DNA from 3 places in the Siminovitchia sp. FSL W7-1587 genome. Region 2 is predicted to be linked to each of the others. Evidence: riboswitches for the same ligand, from Rfam matches in the RefSeq annotation. Region 2 holds a riboswitch; each other region holds the start of a gene.

Region 1 (7,393 bases), 1.9 Mb from region 2:
CGAAACTCTAGCATGTATCCGATTAACGGCCTGGTTAATACCGCACCAACCGAAAACACTAAAGTAATCATTCCGATTTCAAACCCCGAAGCGCCCAATGACTTAATATAAGGGGGCAATGTCGGAATGAGCATTTGAAAGCTCATAAATAAAAATAAGCTGGCAATGACAAGCATTGTAAAAGACTTTGTCCATAGTGCTGTTTGATGCCCACGTTTCCTGTTCTGCATTTTGCGTTCACCTTTCGTTACAACGTGTATTAAAATGCCTAATCTTAACATATATGGAACAAATTCATATTACAAGCAAATCATTTCGTTTTTCGAAAGTTTTGAGCGGTTGAAGGAAACTTCAATCAGCGAGGTTTTGATTCGCTGATGAGAAGCAGGACAATGGCTAACAGCGAAAGCGTTCTGTTGGCAAAGCAAGGACCAGGCAGCAGCATCGCTCGAAAAAACTTGCGCTTTTTCTTCGTGTGACAATGCTGTCGAAGCTTTTGTCATGTTAACCCAAACACATCGGATGTTTACTGGCAGTTGCCCCGCACTGTTCTCGTTTTTATCTCGATGCGTTGAATCTTGGACTTACTACCAGTTAAAGCGGGATATAGTGAAACTTCAATCAGCTGTTGTCCGCTGATTGTTAGTTGATTCAATCGGGCTTTTACTGGCAGTTGATCCCGCACTGTTCTCGTTTTTATCTCGATGCGTTGAATCGGGGACTTACTGCCAGTTAAAGCGGGACAAAAAAAGAAACCCGGAATCTGTTGAATCCAGGTTTAGTGCGTATCGAAGCCTTTTAGGCCTTTTAATAAGTTTTCGGCGGTAACTTTCGGATTTTTTGCCCGTGTTAATGCGGAGACGACGACAATACCGGCTACTCCGCTGTTTTTCAGACAACCGCTGTTTTTTTCATTGATGCCGCCTATCGCCACAACAGGAATAGACACGGAGGAAACAATTTTGTCCAGCATGCCGTTTGGAAGAAGTTTGGCATCGCTTTTTGTTGAGGTGGGAAAAACAGAACCAACCCCAATATAGTCTGCGCCACCCTTTTCTGCCGCAATGGCATGTTCTAAAGTACGGGCTGAAACCCCGACAAGCATGGAATCCGGAATGATACTTTTTACTGCGGCAAGAGGCAAATCTTCTTGCCCCACATGCACGCCGTCAGCGCCGACTGCCAGAGCTACATCCACTCGATCATTAATGATCAAGGGGACTGATAGTGAATCAAGGAGTTTTTTTATTTGGATTGCTTTTTCATAAAAATCTCTTCCTCCGCTCTTTTTTTCACGCAATTGAACGAGAGTTACGCCTCCGGCTACTGACTCTTCAATTAAATGCAAAAGCTTGCTTATCGGAAGATCTTCTTCCGTAACCAAGTAAAGGCGATAATCAATATGATTCTTTTTCAATGACTTTGACTCCTTTTTGCCAGTGATTGCTGTTCATGAATGAAATGGAATCGATTAATTTTATTTTATATGTTCCCAAACCAATGCGCTCACCTAATAAGGAAGCAGCCTCTTCCCCAGCTAACCCCATAACGGATACTCCTGCTACAGCCGCATGTAGCATGTGATTCGTTATACCGGCAAAGCACCCGATTAAGGAAGTCGTCATACAGCCTGTCCCCGACACTCTGGATAAACACATATGGCCGTTTTGAATCATAAAAACGCTCTTCCCATCACTGATCACATCTTCTTTGCCGGTGACAGCAGCTATACACCGATATTGACGGGCAACCTTGACGGCAATTTTTTCAGGTGTTTGATCGACTTTGCCCGCATCAACCCCTTTTGTCGCCCCGATGCCTCCGGCTAAACAATTCATTTCACTTACATTTCCTCGAATGACGGAAACCTTTACTTGTTCCAGTATTTCAAAAGCAGATTGGGTTCGAAAGTCCGTTGACCCCACTCCGACAGGATCAAGTATAACAGGAATTCCTGTTTCGTTGGCGGCTTTTCCAGCCAGCTTCATCGCTTTAAACGCATCCGAGTTCAATGTTCCGATGTTTATTATGAGGGTATTCGCCATTTTGGCCATGTCAGCCGCTTCCAAAGGGCTGGACGCCATGACGGGTGCAGCGCCAATGGCTAGGGTTACGTTTGCGCAATCGTTTATCGTTACCTGATTTGTTAGATGGTGAATAAGCGGCTGTTTATGTCTGACTTGCTCAAAAAGCTGTCCGACTTTCGTCAACATCATCTGCCCATCCGTTCCCATCACGTTACACACTCGTATAGATGATAGAAGTGATGGGTCGGTCCGTATCCTTGTCCAATGTCAAGGCTGTTGGCGATCGCATTTGTAATATAATCTTTGGCCTCATCAATCGCTGTCGGCATTTCCTTTCCTTTCGCCAAGAGGGCGGCAATTGCTGCGGACAGTGTGCAACCTGTCCCATGGACATTTTTCGTTTCAATTCTTTCCCCGCGAAATAGTTGAAACGTTTGCCCGTCGTAATATAAGTCATTGGGGTTTCCCTGCAAGTGCCCGCCTTTAATCAGGACAGCCTGCGCTCCCAGCTTTTTGATCACCCGGCATGCTTCATACATGTCAGGCTCATTATGTATCGGCATATTGGCCAAAACCTCCGCTTCCGGGATATTAGGTGTAACGAGCGAAGCCAGCGGGATAAGGGTTGATTTCAGCTCTTGCATTGTATCTTCTTCAAGCAGCCGGTGTCCCCCCTTGGAAATCATAACAGGATCAAGAACAATGTGTTTTGGTTTATATTTTTTTAAACATTGCGCGACTGTTTGTATAATGTCCGGCGTTGCCAGCATACCGATTTTCACCGCGTCAGCCCCAATATCTTCCAACACGGCTGCGACTTGGTCGTTGATGATGTTTACATCAATGAGTTGTACAGATCTTACTTCAACAGTATTTTGGGACGTAATCGCCGTAATCGCAGACATGCCGAACACCCCTAGAGCGGAAAAAGTTTTTATATCCGCTTGAATCCCCGCTCCTCCACCGGAATCAGATCCGGCGATTGTAAGAGCTGTTTTCATACAGCAAACCTCCGATCGCTGAATGTTTCATGAATACTTTTAATAAAACAAATCCCAGGGCAGCGCCGGCAATGGAACTGGCAGCAAAGGCCGGGACCAATCCAAATAAGGCCGCCTCCCGGCCTAACAGCAATGCCGCAATCGGATAGGCGGCAACAGCACCGATGATCCCGGTTCCAACGACTTCACCTATAAACGCAAACCCTATTCTTTTCGTTTTGGCATACAACCAGCCAGCCAGGAGGGCTCCGATCATGCTTCCCGGATAAGCAAACAACGAGCCTGTTCCTGAAATATTCCGGATTGTCGAAACGATAAATGCTTGGGCTAATGCATAGCCTGGCCCAAATAAAACGGCCGTTACCATATTGGCAAAATGCTGGATTGGAAAAATTTTGGCAAATCCGGCCGGGATAAAGATAACATGGCTCGTGATTGTTGTAAATGCAATGATCATGGCTGTAATGGTCAGTTTTTTAACTCGCATGGAGCAACCTCCGGCTATTAGGATTTAGAGCGTCCAGTTCTGTTGATGATAGTTCATATCCCAGAATAAATATTCATATTTGGAGGTGATAAGGAAGTGCTTTTCCAATTCCGCCAATTCTCTTTCCGGTTTCCCATCTGCTAACTGATTCATGAGATCAATCAGCCATTTTCCAAGAGAAGTAAATTCTTCTGATGAATAGGTTTCAACCCATTTGCGGTACGGGTTGGATTCCAAAGTAGCCCCATATTGTTCTTTTAATCTTTCTCCCGTTTCGGCGTAATGCCAGGCACACGGAAGCAGGCTTGCCACAAGTTCCGCCAATGTTCCGTTATGAGCCACATGCAGCATGTAGCGGGTATATGCCAAATTGACTGGTGCGGGTTCGGTGTTTTCAAGCTCTTCATTCGAAATGCCAAACTCTGCGGCGAATTGGCGATGCAGCTCCATTTCAAAATGGAGGTGTTCATGAAGCAAATGTGAGAACTTTGTCATAATTTCGAGAGTGGGAGCTTTTTGCGCTCCAATAGCAAACAGCTTCACATAATCAATTAAATAGACATAGTCTTGTTTCATATAATATTCAAAAATTTCTTGATCGAGTGTTCCTTTTCCTACCCCTTGGACGAATGGGTGGTTATAGCTTTTTTCCCATATTTCCTTCGCGCTCTCATAAAGCCTGTCCGTAAACAACATTTTTTCAACTTTCATTGGTTCCACTCCTTTAAAAAAGTTTGTACTTCATGATTCCCCACTTTGAAAAAATGAAAAAACCGCTCCCGAAAAGGAAGCGGCTCATCATCATAAAGCAAATCATAATGACGCAGCCTGCTTCCCTACGCTGGCATAAACCAGATCAGGTTCAAAGGGTTTCAATCATCGATTTCTCTCAGCTTTACAGCTCCCCTAGCAGACAAAATTCATTGTTTCAAAGAAGTTATTCAATTATTAGGTGCATGTACTGCCATCATATCATGATATGGACAAAAAGCAAGTTTAATGAATAAATAGGCTCATTACATACACCATTAAAGGGATGGTCACAAGTGCAAGCAGCGTGGAAAAAATAGTCGTTAAGGCCCCCATTTGTTCATCTGCAGAGTATTTGGCAAAGAGAATGGATGCCAGGGTAATCGTCGGCATCATGGATTGAATCAAGACCGTTTGAACGAGTACCGTGTTTAAACTGAAAAAGTGTATCATGAAAATGGAAGCGATCGGCAAAATAATCAATTTTACGGAAATGGGCACCCAAATATGGTTTACCGAACGGCGTACTTGTCCGCGTTTCAGGGTCATGATCATCATTCCGATATAGAACATGGCGAGCGGTGCCGCCAATGCGGCCAATCTGTCCGTCAAGTCAATCAAAAGACCGGGCGGCTTTAATTGAAAATATGCGGTAATAAGACCAACGAAAATGGCTGCTGTCGGAATATTCACCATGGACTTTAATGTTTGCCAAGCAAACTTTCTATTTTTCTGAAGTAAAATGACTCCGACTGTCCAAATGGTCACATCGACTCCAGCATCAAAAATGGCCGCAAACAAAGCCCCCTCTGGGCCCAAAAGTGCCGCACAAAGCGGAATGCCGATAAATCCGGTGTTTCCCAAACCTGAAAGGATGGCAATTTCCCTTATCTTATTGGAACCCCTATGAAATAACCAAGCAAATAAAAAGCCGGTCCCGATTCCAATAAGATTAATAATGATGGAAAGCCCAAAAACGATGGCAATCATTTTAAACATCTGGTCATCCATTTCAACGTGAAAAATACTCGATAAAATAATGCAGGGCATCGCAATATTTACGATCACTTGAATAAATGCTCTGCGAGTATCATCATTTAATGGAGTTGTTTTACCGAGCAACGCGCCAATCATGATCATCAAAGTAATAATGATGATTGACTGAAAAACAACTGTAAATTCCATACGTATCCTACTTTCTGTATAAAAACTGATAATGGCAAAGAAAAAGCGAAGAAATGGACTTCAGGATACTTCCTTTTACCACTTCTTCACTCGTACATTATACATAAGAAAACGGTTAAAACAACAGTTAAGCTTTTAGCGGATAGTATGGATTTTTTGTTATTTGATCAATGGACTTATACTGCAACGGAGAGAACGCTTTCACTTTTGCCAGCCATTTAATCGTTACGGGTGCAGGAATATGTATATTTCCTTCCAACACTAACACACATGAATGATGAACATCAAGCAGACTTATTGATTGATATATTCGCTCTTGAGTCGTCACTTCAACGATATACAACCCTTTTTGCGGCAAATAATAATGTTGGAATACAATATGGGCGACTGTTTTTCCGCTGTATTGATCGAATGATTGGCTTTCCAACATTCCATGCGCACTGTAATGGTTCCCCAAATAATGATGAACGTCCTCCACTTTCCCCTCATCCAAGAGCTTCCTGATTTTACTCGAACTAATCTTTTCACCATTAAAAGCTTTTTTGGGGACTGTTGTTACATCAAATAAGCCTTTTCCATCTAACTTCATTCGTTCCATGTTTCCTTTCCCGCGGTAACCATAGGTAAAATCAAAACCGGCAACGACATGCTTGCTATGTAATCCAGCCACATATTTTTTAATAAAATCTCCCGGTGAAAGTTCGGCAAACTGCTCGGTAAATGTTACAATATATAATTTTTCAACACCCATATTTTTCAATAATCTCTGTTTGTCAGGCAGAGGCGTCAAATAACTCGTTATTTTGTTTTGAACCCGTAAAATATTGCTTGGATGTGGAAAAAATGTCATAACAGCCAATTCTATGCCCTTTTTCTCTGCGATGTCTTTGGCCGTGTCAATCAATGAACGGTGCCCTAAATGGACGCCATCAAAAAAGCCAAGCACCATTACACAAGGTTCATGTTCCTCTCTATTTCCAATAAATGCCCCTTCTATGAAAATTGTTTTCAATACAGGCCTCCCCCTTGCATCTCTTTTAACCTCGATACCAACATTATCATATATCATTTAATATATGATTGCAATCGCGGCTAGATTGTTTCCTTATTTATATTTAAAATCGCACCAACGGAAATTGGTGTTCATACATTGTTACCAAGGAGGTGTATACTTAGAATGAATTGGCCAACTTCTTTGCTTGCCATCCTTGCTGGGTATGCCTTATTGGGCATCACACTTTTGGTTCCCAACCTGACTATTGTAGTTCCTTTGATCACTGTGATTCAAATTATCGCTGTCATTGTTATTGTATTATTTGCTGGCGTTATTATTTTTCGGGCACTTCATGCGCTGTTATATAAAGCTAATTAGAATCAAGCAGGAGGGGCTGTCTAAAAAATCCAATTCAGAGTAAATGCATGAAAATGTAAAACCCAAGATGTTGATTTTACAGCAATCTTGGGTTTGGTTTTTTTTGTTTTCAAGCGGCAATATTACTTTTCGGACAGCCCCGACCGTTCGGAAAACTGCGGTTCCATCAAGATATTTACATTATTAGACTATTAAGCCCTTGGGAGCTCCGTTAAGAGTTTCCAAGGGCTTTGGTACGGAAAACGAACATGTTGCTGTTTCCCCGTTCTTTTTTTACGAGTCGTCTGTACCATTCCCGTTTGCGGAAGCCAGGCCCGATAAAACATGGACACGAAGAATGAATCCGGACAGTTTGTCGTTATCATCTACGACGGCAAGCGGAAATTTCGACTCCAATACTTTTGGTATTAAATCACTGACATATTCATCTTTTTGGACAATGGAAATGTCATCCCGCATCACTTCAGGCAACGCTTTTTTTTGCTTTATCCCCTTTACCGCGTCATCTATCGTTACAATGCCTTTTATATGCCTCTGGCGGTCCACAACGAAAACGCTAGATATGCCGTTC
Region 2 (7,393 bases):
AGATTTACATGATGGTTTGCAGAATATCCTCGTCGACTTGACGGCGTAGAAAAATTGATGATTGTAAGAAGGATCATTGTTTATAATCGCTTGCCATCTTTCATTTGTCATGAATGTGGCGTTATCCGGCATTCCGCAACCCTTTTGAAAGCTATTCTGTTGTTTGCCTTCCATTAAGCTCTCACCTTCTTAAGCAAATGCCCCCTAAACATTGAAATGGACGATTTTGCAGATATTCAATGGCAACCTCACTTCGAATCATGAAAAATAATTCCCAGTCCATAGCGTTTTCCGGAAGTAACAGTACTGACTCCATGGCGGATTTTCGTTTTATAATACCCTTTTTTACCGAAGAAAGGCCGATGGCTGGTGGGAAAAATGAGCGCCTCACCTTGTTCCAACGTAATGACATGACCCCGGCTTTGAGCACGTGGAATTTGCTCCACCAGTAAAAATTCTCCCCCGGCATAGTCATGATCCCTTTTGTTGAGTCCAAAGACTACTTGGAAGGGGAAGAATATATCTCCATATAAATCTTGGTGCAAACAATTAAATCCTCCTTTTTCATACTTTAGCATCAAGGGGGTTGGCCTCGTTTGTCCATATGATTCACATATTCTTAGAAAATCTTGTAGATGATCCGGAAATTGTGCAGGCTGGTTTAAGTAACCCGCCCATCTATTTGCTGTTTTAGCCAGTTCCACATACAACGACTCTCTTAATTGTTGTAGTGGGTCGGGCAGTGGATATAAAAAATATTTATACTCTCCATTACCAAAGCGGTATCTCTCCATACTGACAGTTGATCTGAATAACTCCTCTTGTTTATAAAACTCGATGAAAGAGGCGCATTCTTCTATCGTTAGCAGGGATGGAAGTTTTGCAAATCCAATTTTATCCAATTCTTTTTGAATCGACGCCCAATCTACATTTTGAATACGTGTCCTTATATTTAAAGACATTCAACCTCTCCCTTGTTCATGATTTTGTACAATCTAGTATAACGGCAGATGAAATAAAAAATAAGTTCTTTAGAACGTAATAGCAAGATATTGAAATTTTATCGGAGGATGATGTGATAATATGTACATCAATTCGGTATAAGGACATAAAAATGCTTGCCAGGATGAGGAGATGGATAACATGACATTCCGTACACTTGAAGATGACATCACCATAATGTTACCTGAAGATTTTGATCTGGAAGCGAATCTTGGGTATTTAACACGGGAAAAGAATGAATGCATGTATGAAATAGAGGATGGTTTTATAACGAAAGCCATTGCTATTGAAAAAGCTAGATTCTTAATACAAATAAGCGTTATCGCTAACAAACAGATGGTTATTCGTTTTTTGGATGCCGCCCAACCTGTTGAGGAGTGGCATAGGGAGAAGATTGTCAAATATATTCGCGAATGGTTTGATCTTGATCGAGATATAACGCCATTTTATAAAATAGCAGAAGCCGATCCGCTTCTTAAAACGCCTGTTGAAAAGTTTCGCGGCTTGCGGGTTATTGGGATTCCCGACTTATTTGAAGCCTTATGTTGGGGTGTATTGGGACAGCAAATTAATATCGCATTCGCATACACATTAAAAAAACAGCTTGTAGAAGCATTTGGGGAATGTATGGAATGGAAAGGAAAAAAATACTGGATTTTCCCGTCGTACAAGCAAATTTCACAACGAACCACCAGTGATTTTTCAAATATTAAAATGACGCTACGGAAAAGTGAATATGTGATTGGCATTGCTAAGCTAATGGAAAGTGGAGAGATATCGAAGGACGAGTTAATGAAAATGAGCTTTCAAGATGCCGAAAAGAAATTAATCCAGATTCGTGGCGTTGGTCCTTGGACGGCCCATTATGTTTTAATGCGTTGTCTTAGATTCGGTTCTGCTTTTCCAATCGATGATGTAGGTCTTATGAATGCAATAAAAGTACTGCGTAATATGGATCGAAAGCCAACCAAAAATGAAATAATGGCCTTATCGGCTTCATGGAAAAACTGGGAATCGTACGCTACTTTTTATTTATGGCGTACACTTTATTAGCGGGGAAGAGCCCGCAGCCGCGTGATCAGTGGAGACCAAGAAATAGCGTCTGGACCTTTTGTATCACCCTCACGTTTTGAAGTGGGAGTCATACGGCACCTTACATGCGGGATCAATTGTCCCAGTGTATCATACGCAAGCTTTTAGCGTAGTCAACATATGTGACTCCTGCGGGAATAGCTCGAGCTGAAGATCCCGCAGGAAAGCGATCTTTGCTTTCCGAGGAAGCTGAAGAGACCTGCGGAAAGCGAAATATGTTGACGTAGCGATGATAGGAATTTTTTTAACAAAAATAAGGGCTGGACATAACTCTGTAAAAATGAAATAAACCGCATGGAATCAAGTTTAAAACCTTGATTTCAGGCGGTTTTGTTTTCACGATCTTTCCAATTCTATCTCAGCCCCATTGTGCAATGATAAAGGAAGAATGAAACATCTTTATTGCGATCAGCTGTGTGAAATGAAAATGTTGTACAAAATTATCAAATATAAGCGTATGATCTATGGACCAAATGAATGGAACGTCACAAGTAACACGAACAGTCGGAATCCTCATGGTGCTCGTAGCGGGAGCCGGGACAAATAGGGAAAAGAACGCTCAAACTAACATCTCTGCGAGAATTTCATATGAGCGGATCCGGTCCTTTGGGTCAAAAACTTGTGAGTTAACGATGATTTCATCAGCTTCTGTTTCTTTTATAAATTCACGCAGCTTCTCACGAACGTGTTCAGGGCGGCCCACAATTGTGGAGCGCGCATCAAGGGTTCGTTCAACAGAGGCTTTTTCAAGCGGCGACCAAATTTCATCCATATTGTCAACAGGCGGTTTTAATTGAGACGGCATGTTGCGTATCAGATCCAAGAACTGCTGTTGCTGGGAAGTGGCAAGCCAAGCGGCTTTTTCATCTGTATCAGCGGCTATGACGTTAACGCCAACCATCACATAAGTGCGGGCTAACGTTTTCGATGGCCGAAAGTTATTTTTATAAAGCTGTATAGCCGGTATCGTGTATTGGGGAGCGAAATGGCTGGCAAAAGAAAAAGGGAATCCTTTATAAGCGGCGAGCCTGGCGCTAAAATCACTCGAGCCAAGGAGCCAGATTGGAATGTTGAGTCCTTCACCGGGAATGGCGCGGACCTGTGCTGTTCCATGAAAATACTCCTCCAACTCATCCACTTGCTGCGGGAACTCTTCAGCTCCCCTATTGAGTGTCCGTCTGAGTGCGTAAGCAGTCGCTTGATCGCTTCCCGGCGCACGACCGAGTCCTAAATCAATCCTTCCGGGATACAGCGATTCAAGGGTTCCAAATTGTTCAGCGATGACAAGAGTCGCATGGTTCGGGAGCATAATGCCGCCCGCACCCACTCGAATGGATTTCGTGGAGCCGGCAATATGGCCGATGAGGACCGATGTAGCGGAACTGGCAATACCGGGCATATTATGATGTTCGGCAAGCCAGTAGCGGTTAAATCCAAAGCTTTCGACAGTTCGTGCCAATTCAACACTGTTTTTAAAAGATTCTGTTGCCGTGCTTCCTTCGGTAATGGGAGCCAAATCAAGAACCGACAGCGGGATGCCGTCAAACAGTTTTATGTTAGGTGATTGTAACAATGGAATCACTCCTTGGTTTCTCTTATAAAAGATGATAAAGTGTTTGCAATAGCACGTCCAATGATCCGTTTTTCATATCGAGTCGAACGGAAGTTTTTGTCATTTGCCAATGATCATTTTCTCTTTTTGGAGGGATATTGTATGGAACGTTTATCGCAGGAAGAAGTAGCGGTGAAATTGCAAGAAAATAAAAATTGGAAACTTGTTGATGAAAAATGGATTACGAGAAAGTACCGTTTTCGCGACTACTTAAAAGGAATCGACTTTGTGAACAAAGTGGCACAAGCCTCGGAAAAAGCGCAACATCATCCATTTATATCAATCGACTACAAGCTTGTGACACTTAAAATTTCTTCTTGGCGAGCCCGTGGCTTAACGACACTGGACTTTGAAATGGCAGATCAATATGATCAATTTTATGAGGAGTGTACGAAAGAAAACTAGAATACTTTCCAATATGAAAAGTTAATGCTATCATTACTACAAGAATCATTCATATGCAAAAGCACTGGGGGAATCCTTGAAAAGGACTGAGAGAAGAGTGCGCACTCTGATACCCTTATCACCTGAACAGGTTGGAACCTGCGGAGGGAAGTGACATGCCGATTTATATGATAAATTTGGCCGCTTCCTTTATGGTAAGTGGTTTTTTTGTGTTTAAAGGGGGCATGTAGTTGAAGTTGATCGCTGTAACAAATGATAGGTGGCCGATCAAAAAGGTAGGACAAATAATGGTGGAAACAGAGCCGTTTGTCGATCATTTTATCATCAGGGAAAAATCAAAAACGGCTGATGAGTGTATGCAACTGATCCAGTTGGTATTGCGTGAGGGAGTCTCTTCTGAAAAACTGATCGTAAACGACCGGGTAGATGTAGCTGTTGCGGCAAATATCCGAAGGGTGCATCTTCCGGGGCACGGGTTGGATGTGCAAACGGTAAAAAGGTGTTTTCCCCGACTATTAGCAGGATGTTCTGTTCATTCCGCGGAGGAAGCCGATCAGGCAATCGCGGGCGGAGCTGATTGGCTATTATATGGACATGTATTTGAAACAGCCAGCAAAGGGCATCTGCCGCCGCGCGGACTTGAGGAGTTTTCAGAGATAAGTGTGAAATACGATGGCGCAGAGATTTATGCGATTGGGGGAATCAAACCGGAACATATCCCCGAACTGAATGCAGCAGGTGCCTCGGGGATAGCCGTGATGTCAGCGATTTTTGACAGCAAGGATCCATTATCTGCCGCAGCGGCTTATGATGACGCCAGGCAGGCAATCACTTGAGAGGGGGGAGCGAGATGGAAGTGAAATTAAACGGTCAGCTGTATGAGTTGCCTGAACATGTTACGACCATTCAAGAGCTGCTCGATCATCTTAAGTTGTCCAATCGAATTGTCATTGTCGAGGTAAATAAAGAGATTGTTCAAAAGTCCGATTATGGAAAGCACATTCGTGAACGAGATGAGATTGAAATGATTCATTTTGTAGGAGGAGGATAAGCATGTTAAAAATAGGAGAGAAAACATTTGACTCAAGATTATTGTTGGGTACAGGAAAATACCCTTCATTTGAAATACAAAAAGAAGCTGTTCGCGTGTCGGAAGCAGAGATTCTTACGTTCGCGGTAAGAAGAATGAACGTATTTGAACCGTCGCAGCCCAATTTCTTGGAAATGCTTGATTTGAAAAAGTATACCCTTCTTCCAAATACAGCCGGCGCTAAAACAGCGGAAGAAGCTGTCAGGACGGCACAACTTGCCCGTGCATCTGGATTATGCGATATGGTGAAAGTGGAGATTATCGGATGTGACCGATCATTGCTTCCTGACCCTGTTGAAACGTTGAAAGCTTCTGAAATGTTGTTGGAGGAAGGTTTTACTGTACTTACGTATACATCAGATGATGTTGTACTTGCCAAAAGATTGGAAGATCTGGGAGTCCACGCTGTCATGCCGGGCGCTTCCCCGATTGGCTCGGGACGGGGAATCTTAAATCCTTTAAATCTCAAATTTATTATTGAGCAATCATCTGTTCCGGTCATTATTGACGCAGGAATCGGTTCTCCGAAGGATGCGGCTTACGCAATGGAATTGGGAGCGGACGCCGTATTGTTAAACACTGCCGTTTCAGGAGCAAAGGATCCAGTGAAGATGGCCCTTGCTATGAAACTAGCCATTGAAGCAGGAAGGCTCGGATTTGAAGCCGGCCGGATCGAAGAGAGGGATTATGCGGTGCCGAGCAGTCCTATTGAAGGATTGCTTCCATCGTGAACAGCCGTTACTCGAGACAGGTACTGTTTGAACCGATCGGTGAAGCCGGTCAAAAGAAAATTTCTCAATCCCATATTTTAGTGATCGGAGCGGGGGCACTTGGATCTGCAAGTGCCGAAATGCTCGTTCGTGCAGGAGTAGGGAAGCTGACGATTGTAGATCGGGATATACTTGATTGGAGTAATTTGCAGAGACAGCAGCTTTATACCGAACAAGATGTGCTCGATCAGTTGCCAAAAGCGGTTGCGGCCAAAAAGCGGCTTGGCGAGATTAATAGTGAAGTCGACATTGAAACGATGGTTGCGGATGTAACAGCAGAAAATGCTGAAGAGCTTGTCAAAGGAAAGACGTTAATTGTGGATGCGACGGACAATATCGAAACGAGATTGTTAATGAATGACGCATCCAGAAAAGTAAATATACCGTTCTTTATGGGGGCTGTCGTCGCCAGCTACGGCTTGACCTATTCGATTGGGTGGAACGACCGTCCATGTCTCCATTGTCTGCTCAATACGCTTCCGCCGCAAACACTCACTTGTGATACAGCAGGGGTAATCAGCCCGATTATTCAAGTGGTAACAGCACATCAAGTAACCAATGTATTCAAATATATCGTGGGAGAAGAAGTAGATCACAGGCTCAAATCGTTTGATCTTTGGACGGGCGATCAAGCGGCAATTGATGTAAGACCGTTGCGTCGTCCAGATTGTCCAAGTTGTTCAGAACAAGCGACCTTTCCGTTTTTATCCAAAGAAAATCAAACAAAAACAGCGGTATTATGCGGACGGGATACAGTTCAACTCACACTGTCGCGTGAAAGGATGGTCGAGCCGCGCCTGCTTTCTGAAACCATTCGTCCGATTGTAACAGATCTTGTGTCTAACCCGCACCTTGTAGCCTGCCAATTTGACGGTCACCGGATTGTTTTGTTCCGTGATGGCCGTCTGCTTATTCATGGAACGAAAGATATTGTGAAAGCTAAATCGCTTGCGGCCAAACTGTTGGGGTAGACATTGGTCTGCGAAAGCGGATCTATTCTGTAAAGGATCAGTAAATTGAATAAAGAGATCGCGTCCAAAAGTCGATTGGACGCCTCTTTTTTAACCATTTTCATAAAGTTGGCAGAGGTGGGGAGGGCAAGCTCTCCCGCAAAATCAGTGTTATTATGTGAAATACTGCCTTTTATTTACACGGCAAAGGACGCATAATGTGGCCTACGAGACTCCGCCGTTGGCATAAAGACTTATCTTTGTAAAAGTGTTTCCTGAATAATAGGAATCTCAAGCGGCAGATTTCCTCATTTATTTGATCAATTTGCTTTTCTATTCATTCAAGTTATACAAGCTGTTGCTTTTGTTCTTTTAAATTATACATCCGTGCACAACGCACACCTCTTTGAAAGAAAAGAATTGTAATCCCTCGTACGAGCTACTGTTCTTTTTTGAGTTTGCGCTTTTAGGC
Region 3 (7,393 bases), 1.0 Mb from region 2:
GATATAACTAGTGTCTTGAAAATGATCAAAGAATAGTTTGGGCAGCATATCCGTCATCGTACGACCATTCCACCACTCATTTAACACAGAAATAATGATCTTGTAATCTGAAGATTTCACGTTTCTTATATTCATTATCCTGCTCCTCTTTTTTAGGTATAAAAACAGCCCTATCCAAAGGGACAAAGCTTCGCAACTTTTTTGAAACAGACAATTTTATTGTAAATGACTCCTAAATACCGCATCTTACTTTTAAAACGGCATTTCGAGTAGTCTCTTTTTAAGAATAGCCCACTCCTTGCAAAAAGAAAATATCCTGCGGCAAAAAAAAATCCGGCCCCTACCTATGAATCACAACCCGCGTCCCAATCGGAATTCGGCGGGCAAGATCCAGCACATCACGATTATGCATTCTAATACAGCCATGTGAAACGTTTTTGCCAATGGAAGAAGGGTTATTTGTCCCATGAATTCCGTAATGGGGCTTTGATAACCCGATCCACATAACACCAAAAGGACCTCCGGGATTCCGCTGTTTGTTGATGACCGCAAAGTTTCCGTATGGTGTTGGCGTTAACATCTTGCCGACAGCAATCGGGTACGTCTTTATCAACTTGTTTCCGTCAAAAAGCTTGAGCTGGTGTTTCGTCGTTGAAACATCAATCCATTTCGCCACGATAAATCCCTCCAACATCTTTTGGGAATATCGTATGTAGAACATCAATAAAAAGCCCCTTCACGAGAGCTTTCTTTCTCTCCATCTCCCACCGCAGCTCTACCCGGACGCGGATGGACTTCCGGAAAATAGGCGAGGGGACCGTCTTCGATATCGCCGTTCCCGATTTAGCGGGATCAACTCCCGCTTCGCCAGCTTTGGCGATCATCATTTGTTTGGCCAGCGGCCCGGTTCATCTAAAGGAAACACCCTTTGACTTACCGACGGAAGGCTTAGCCACAGCTTGATTGTTGAACAGAATAACCTCTGATACGACTTTTACCAAAATAACCGATAAGGACGGGATAGCACTTGGCAATCCCACCATGGATGTAAGCACCCTATTTCCCGGGCGATCCTTAAGCAGGCATATTTTCGGAAGCGGGGTCGCAAATCGCTTTTTTAGAAAAAAACTCCCCTTAAGGAAAACAGATTTTTATTTTTTATCTGTCTACCTTTAGGGGAGCATATCAGTTTCCTTTCGGGGGCTTTTAGTAGTGAACCATTAATAATATAATACATTCACCTTATTGCATTTGCTGCAGGTTTCATAATATGCATCGCCAATAAAATGATGGTCGCAGGCTTGTTGGATTTCATTTAACCGTACCTGCAATACCTCTATTTTCCTTTCCAACTGCTTAATTTCCTCTCTTATTTTTTGTACATTCATACGGAAAACCTCCAGAGAAAATTATTGGTATATACTGCTTCCGGCTTTTTGGAATTCAGCCGCTTTTTCCTGCATTCCTTTTTCAAATGCTTCCTGCGTGTTTAAGTTGTTTTTTTCCGCATATTTACGAATGTCATGAGAAATTCTCATGCTGCAAAATTTGGGTCCGCACATGGAGCAGAAATGCGCTGTTTTGGCCGCATCAGCCGGAAGAGTCTCGTCATGATATTCCATTGCCCGTTCCGGATCCAATGATAAGTTGAATTGGTCTTCCCAGCGAAATTCGAATCGGGCTTTGGAAAGTGCGTCATCTCTCATCTGCGCACCCGGATGGCCTTTCGCCAAATCTGCCGCATGTGCGGCGATTTTATAAGTGATGACCCCTTCCCGAACATCATCTTTATTCGGAAGTCCCAAATGTTCTTTTGGGGTGACATAGCAAAGCATGGAGGTTCCATACCAGCCAATCATTGCAGCGCCAATAGCGGAGGTAATGTGATCATACCCAGGAGCAATATCGGTTGTCAGTGGTCCTAGCGTGTAAAAGGGAGCTTCTTGGCAGGCTTCCATTTGCCTGTCCATATTTTCTTTAATAAGATGCATCGGCACATGCCCCGGCCCTTCCACCATCACTTGGACATCATGCTTCCAGGCTATTTTCGTCAGTTCACCAAGCGTCTCCAACTCCGCAAACTGCGCTTGATCATTTGCATCCGCAATCGACCCCGGACGCAAGCCATCCCCTAACGAAAAGGCGATATCATAAGTCTTCATGATGTCACATATTTCTTCAAAATGAGTATAAAGAAAGTTTTCTTTATGGTGATACAGACACCATTGGGCCATAATAGACCCGCCCCGGGAGACGATTCCTGTAACACGATTGGCTGTCAAAGGAACATATCGCAACAGAACGCCGGCATGAATGGTAAAATAATCGACCCCCTGCTCCGCCTGCTCCAGCAAAGTATCGCGATATACTTCCCATGTAAGATCCTCCGCAACTCCATTTACCTTTTCCAAGGCCTGGTAAATGGGAACTGTCCCAATCGGAACCGGAGAGTTTCTAATAATCCATTCACGGGTTGTATGGATATTTTTCCCTGTTGATAGATCCATGATTGTATCAGCGCCCCAGCGTGTTGCCCAAGTCATTTTCTCGACTTCTTCCTCGATGGAGGACGTTACCGCGGAATTCCCAATATTCGCATTGATTTTCACATGAAAGTTTCTCCCAATAATCATGGGCTCAGCCTCTGGGTGATTAATGTTTGCAGGAATGATCGCCCTGCCGCTTGCCACTTCATCCCGGACAAATTCTGGTTTCATATTCTCACGAATTGCAATAAATTCCATTTCAGGTGTAACAATCCCTTTTTTGGCGTAATGCAGCTGGGTAACGTTTGCGCCTTTTTTGGCGCGGAGTGGTTTACGCTTTAACCCGGGAAAAATATGACGATCGGCACGCGGGTCATGATTGGATTTAAAGCCATTGTCTTCCGGTTTCATTTCCCGGCCTTCATATTCTTCTACATCCCCTCGTTCTTGAATCCACTTGCTTCTAAGCGGAAGCAAGCCTTTGGCAATGTCTACGTTAACATCAGGATCCGTATATGGACCGCTTGTATCATATACTCGAACAGGAGAATTCGCTTCCACTTTGGCCTCCGTTTTCGTCTCACTCAACATAATTTCCCGCATGGGAACCCTGATATCAGGCCTTGACCCCTCTACATACACTTTTTTGCTTCCTGGAAATTGAAACATGACTGTACCATTTTTTTCATTTGTGAATGACATGGACATAAAAAAATCTCTCCTCTACAAAATAATTGAAAGGACGAGATCTGAATACACAGCTTGGAGGCAGATACATTAAAAAGCCGGGTCCACAAAGAAAGACTGGACCCGGCTTGCATATACTGTATCCCAAAACTGCCGACTAACTTCCCTACGCTGGCATTAACCAGATCAGGTCCAAAGGGTCAAGAAACTTCATCGTGTTTCTCCTCTCAGCCCAACTCATTGGGCACCCCCAGTTATTGCTATTAGATTTACTTAATATTATACAAATTTAGAATAAAAAAACAAGAGATATGACAAAAATGAACCTTTTGTCATGATGTGCCCTCAATCTATCTCCCTTCAGATGATACGTAAAATAGAGATTTCAATAAGATTTTCCATTCAATAAAACCTTCAATCCAATAAGATCCACTCAATAAAACCTTCAAGGAAAAAATACTGGATTCGGATGATAGTTAGAAACAAGAAGTTTGTGGGGCATAAAGAAAAGCCGTTCGCGATTGCCTAAAACTGCCTGTCTAAGAAACAAGCACTTATCCGGCATCCTCTATTATCCTATTGATTTTCGCCAAAAGCTCCATTATCATTAACCTAACACTTGTTAGGTGGTGTGGAATTTTTTGACAAAAGACAAGATTTTGCAAGCTGCCATTCGCGAATATTCCAAATTCAATTACCACGGTGCCACGATGCGGAATATTGCCAAAGAAGTCGGCATAAAACCAGCATCGATTTATTTTTTTTACAAAAATAAAGAAGCGCTGTTTTTGGCGGCTTTTCAAAAGCTATTAAAAGATCATTTCATAGAAATGCAGTCAATTCTTCAAAAAGTGCATGATCGGCCGATTTTTGACATTTTTGAAGCGCTTATCAAAGGAGCGGTCGCCTATCACCAAGAGAATAACGAGGAAACGAATGCCTACATTTCTCTTGTCACCGCACCGCCGCCGGAAATCCATGAGTATCTTCAGGAGCATATCCAACAGTTTGACGACTGGTTGATTAACTCTTTATTGACGCTGATTACACGGGACATCCCGTCTATAACTGAATATCAGGCGACAAGGCTCATCAAACAATTTGTCGTAATCATGGATGGGGTTTTTTGGGAAATAAATCTGTACGATCAAAAACAACTGCAACATCAAATAGAAGAAGCTCTTTACATCATGAGGATTTTGCTGGGAGGATATGAAAATGAAAAATGATTACGCCAGAGAAGCCGTTCCGATGAGCGAGAGGAAAGCATGGTTTTCCATCAGCCTCGTTTGGATCGCGGTTGGCATCGACTTATCCGCGATGCTGTTCGGGGCGGAACTCGGAAAAGGCATGGCCTTTCAAGACGCTTTGTGGGCGGTCTTGATCGGTTCTGCCATTTTAGGCATCTTAGCCGCTTTTTGCGCCTACGTCGGAGCGGTAACCGGATTATCCACATCAATGATTTCCAGATTTACATTCGGCATTTCGGGAGCAAAGCTTGTGTCCTTATTTATGGCGATTTCCTTACTGGGCTGGTTCGGTGTCCAAGCCGGATTCTTTGCCGAGAATGCGTATGCCGCCATTGAAGGTGCGCTCGGATTAAAAGCTCCTGTCCCGTTGTTGGCTGCAATCGGCGGAGTATTAATGATGACAACCGCGGTGATCGGCTATAAAGCGATTGAAAAATTAAGCTCATGGTCCGTTCCACTGCTACTCATCCTTGTCTTGGCGGCAGTGGGGCTGGCCATTCGGCAATTTGGCGCGAGCGAACTGAACGCCCCTGTAGAAAACACATTTACGTTTGGGATGGCCATCTCGCTCGTCATCAGCATTTTTGTTGTCGGGGCGACGATTTCACCGGACATTTCAAGATGGGCTCGAACAAAAAAAGATGCCGTCCTGGCATCCTTTTTCGGATTTTTCTTTGGAAACAGTTTTATGATCATTATCGCAATGATTTTGTCTCGCATTATGGATGAAAGCAGCTTAACAACGATAATGATTACAGTCGGCCTCGGTATTCCGGGCATTTTAGTGCTGATTCTGGCCCAATGGACAACGAATACGAGCAACGCCTATTCATCTGGATTGAGCCTTTCGGTTATTTTTACCAAAACGAGCAAAGTGACACTCACCCTGATCGCCGGAATTGTCGGCACACTACTTGCCGTCCTAGGTATTTATGATCACTTTATCGACTTTTTAACGATTATGACGATGTTTATCACCCCCATCGGCGGTGTTTATACAGCATCCTATTATATCGGGGGCATGCGGTTGTTCCGGGAAGAAAACGATAAACGCTTTAAGCTGTTGCCGCTTTTGGCCTGGGCGCTCGGAACTTTGATCAGCTGGCTGACAATGGAAGGCCCGATTGGATTGGCGCTGTTTACTTTAACAACCATTCCTTCTTTGGACAGCTTTTTGACCGCATTTATCTTCCAGTTGATTTTCATTCTGATTTTTTATAAAAAGGAGCGTTTTTAAATGAAATGGTTAACGGAAGAAGATATTGAATGTATTGCCGTCGGCGCAACCGTGCTCGGAACAGGCGGCGGCGGTGACCCCTATATCGGAAAAATGATGGCTTTATCCGCCATACAACAATACGGTCCCGTTGAAGTGATCACTGTTGATGAACTGAAGGATGATCAATGGATACTGCCGGCTTCCGGAATGGGCTCGCCAAGCGTTCTTGTCGAAAAAATTCCATCCTTCGAGCAACTGGCCGCTCCATTAAAAGCTTTTGAAAAAGCAAGCGGCAAAAAGACCGACGTCGTCATGCCGATTGAAATAGGCGGCGTCAATTCCCTCATCCCTGTGGCGGTGGCCGCCATGAACAATATTCCCATCCTGGATGGAGATGCGATGGGCCGCGCTTTTCCCGAAGCGCAAATGGTGACATTCCATTTAGACGGTCTCAAACCTGAACTCGTCACAGTGGGGGATGAACAAGGAAACGTTGTGACGATCGAACCGGCCGACGGCTATTGGAGTGAAAAAATCTCCCGTAACGTCACCATCTCCATGGGCGGCTCTTCGATTGTCTGCGACTATGGAATAACCGGAAAACAGGCGAAAGAAAGCGTCATTCCCGGAACTTTGACGCTTGCCAAAAATGTGGGTGGCCTTTTACGGGGAAAAAGAGAGTCGGCGGAGCATCCCATCTCACAAATCACCCGGCTTTTGAATGGCCACATTCTGTTTAAAGGAAAAGCCGCCCTCATTAAAAGAAAGATTGAAGGCGGATTTACAAGAGGCGAAGCCCATTTTGAAGGACTCGACAACTTTCAAGACAAGTCCGCGACATTATTTTTCCAAAACGAGCACCTGCTGGCAGAGGTGAACGGCAAGCCGGTTGCCATGACGCCGGACTTGATCGCCGTCCTTGATGAAGAAACCGGAATGCCTATCACAACCGAGGGGCTCAAATATGGCGCGCGCGTTGTCATCACCGCCTTCCCCGCGCACGAAAAGTGGCGGACTGACATGGGAATCGAAACGGCTGGACCAAGATATTTCAAATATCCATATGACTATATTCCGCTCGAAACATTAGTAAAGGAGCGATTGGACAAATGATCAGATTGGGAATTGATGTAGGAGGAACGAACACGGACGGCGTCCTGTTGGATAATGACAATCAAGTGCTTGGCAGCACAAAATCCCCTACAACAAAAGATGTATTTACGGGAATCCAAAAAACGATCAAAAAGCTGTTGGCAGAAACGAACGTGAATGTAAAAAAAATACAAATCGCCACGCTTGGAACGACTCATTGCACAAACGCGATTGTGGAACGAAAATCACTGAACAAAGTCGGTATTGTCCGTCTTTGTTTGCCAAGCGGGACAACCGTCCCGCCCCTGCTGGATTGGCCACCAGATTTAGTGGAAAAAGTACAGGCGGAAACCGTCTTGATCCATGGGGGATATGAATATAACGGCTCCCCTATCTCAAACCTGGATGCGGAAGAGCTAAAAGTCGCGGCGGACCGCTTCCGGGGCAAAGTCGATTCGATCGCGATTTCCGGCGTCTTCTCTCCTGTACTAAGTGATCAAGAAAAAGAGGCCGCGGCTTTTTTTGAAAAAGAACTGCCCGGAATCCCCATTTCGTTATCAAGCGAAATTGGCTCGATCGGATTAATTGAACGCGAAAATGCGACCGTTTTAAACGCCGCTTTGATGACTGTCATCAGCCGCGTGTCCACAGATTTCGAA

What was found. Region 2 has a riboswitch for thiamine pyrophosphate ahead of NST31_RS12430 (thiamine phosphate synthase). Riboswitches for the same ligand answer to the same signal wherever they lie in the genome.
Region 1: it holds a riboswitch for thiamine pyrophosphate, as region 2 does, so the genes downstream of both, tenA (thiaminase II) here and NST31_RS12430 (thiamine phosphate synthase) in region 2, are expected to answer to the same signal.
Region 3: it holds a riboswitch for thiamine pyrophosphate, as region 2 does, so the genes downstream of both, thiC (phosphomethylpyrimidine synthase ThiC) here and NST31_RS12430 (thiamine phosphate synthase) in region 2, are expected to answer to the same signal.

The regions. Positions count from the first base shown of each region.
Region 1 covers NZ_CP150169.1:42,321-49,713, reverse strand. The annotation lists gene NST31_RS00265 (MFS transporter) at 1-230, opposite strand, end outside; gene thiE (thiamine phosphate synthase) at 779-1,417, opposite strand; gene thiM (hydroxyethylthiazole kinase) at 1,398-2,234, opposite strand; gene thiD (bifunctional hydroxymethylpyrimidine kinase/phosphomethylpyrimidine kinase) at 2,234-3,028, opposite strand; gene thiW (energy coupling factor transporter S component ThiW) at 2,997-3,515, opposite strand; gene tenA (thiaminase II) at 3,540-4,226, opposite strand; TPP riboswitch at 4,332-4,433, opposite strand; gene NST31_RS00235 (AEC family transporter) at 4,512-5,450, opposite strand; gene NST31_RS00230 (adenylyltransferase/cytidyltransferase family protein) at 5,578-6,462, opposite strand; gene NST31_RS00225 (hypothetical protein) at 6,628-6,822, shown strand; gene NST31_RS00220 (glycine betaine/L-proline ABC transporter ATP-binding protein) at 7,096-7,393, opposite strand, start outside.
Region 2 covers NZ_CP150169.1:2,642,806-2,650,198, forward strand. The annotation lists gene NST31_RS12405 (bifunctional transcriptional activator/DNA repair enzyme AdaA) at 1-132, opposite strand, end outside; gene NST31_RS12410 (2OG-Fe(II) oxygenase) at 249-962, opposite strand; gene NST31_RS12415 (DNA-3-methyladenine glycosylase) at 1,144-2,055, shown strand; gene NST31_RS12420 (LLM class flavin-dependent oxidoreductase) at 2,654-3,667, opposite strand; gene NST31_RS12425 (4a-hydroxytetrahydrobiopterin dehydratase) at 3,809-4,111, shown strand; TPP riboswitch at 4,168-4,277, shown strand; gene NST31_RS12430 (thiamine phosphate synthase) at 4,342-4,947, shown strand; gene thiS (sulfur carrier protein ThiS) at 4,962-5,162, shown strand; gene NST31_RS12440 (thiazole synthase) at 5,165-5,932, shown strand; gene NST31_RS12445 (ThiF family adenylyltransferase) at 5,929-6,942, shown strand.
Region 3 covers NZ_CP150169.1:1,643,482-1,650,874, forward strand. The annotation lists gene NST31_RS07700 (GNAT family N-acetyltransferase) at 1-135, opposite strand, end outside; gene NST31_RS07705 (L,D-transpeptidase) at 341-676, opposite strand; gene NST31_RS07710 (hypothetical protein) at 660-887, opposite strand; gene NST31_RS07715 (serine protease) at 1,221-1,388, opposite strand; gene thiC (phosphomethylpyrimidine synthase ThiC) at 1,410-3,194, opposite strand; TPP riboswitch at 3,320-3,435, opposite strand; gene NST31_RS07725 (TetR/AcrR family transcriptional regulator) at 3,815-4,402, shown strand; gene NST31_RS07730 (cytosine permease) at 4,392-5,660, shown strand; gene NST31_RS07735 (DUF917 domain-containing protein) at 5,661-6,755, shown strand; gene NST31_RS07740 (hydantoinase/oxoprolinase family protein) at 6,752-7,393, shown strand, end outside.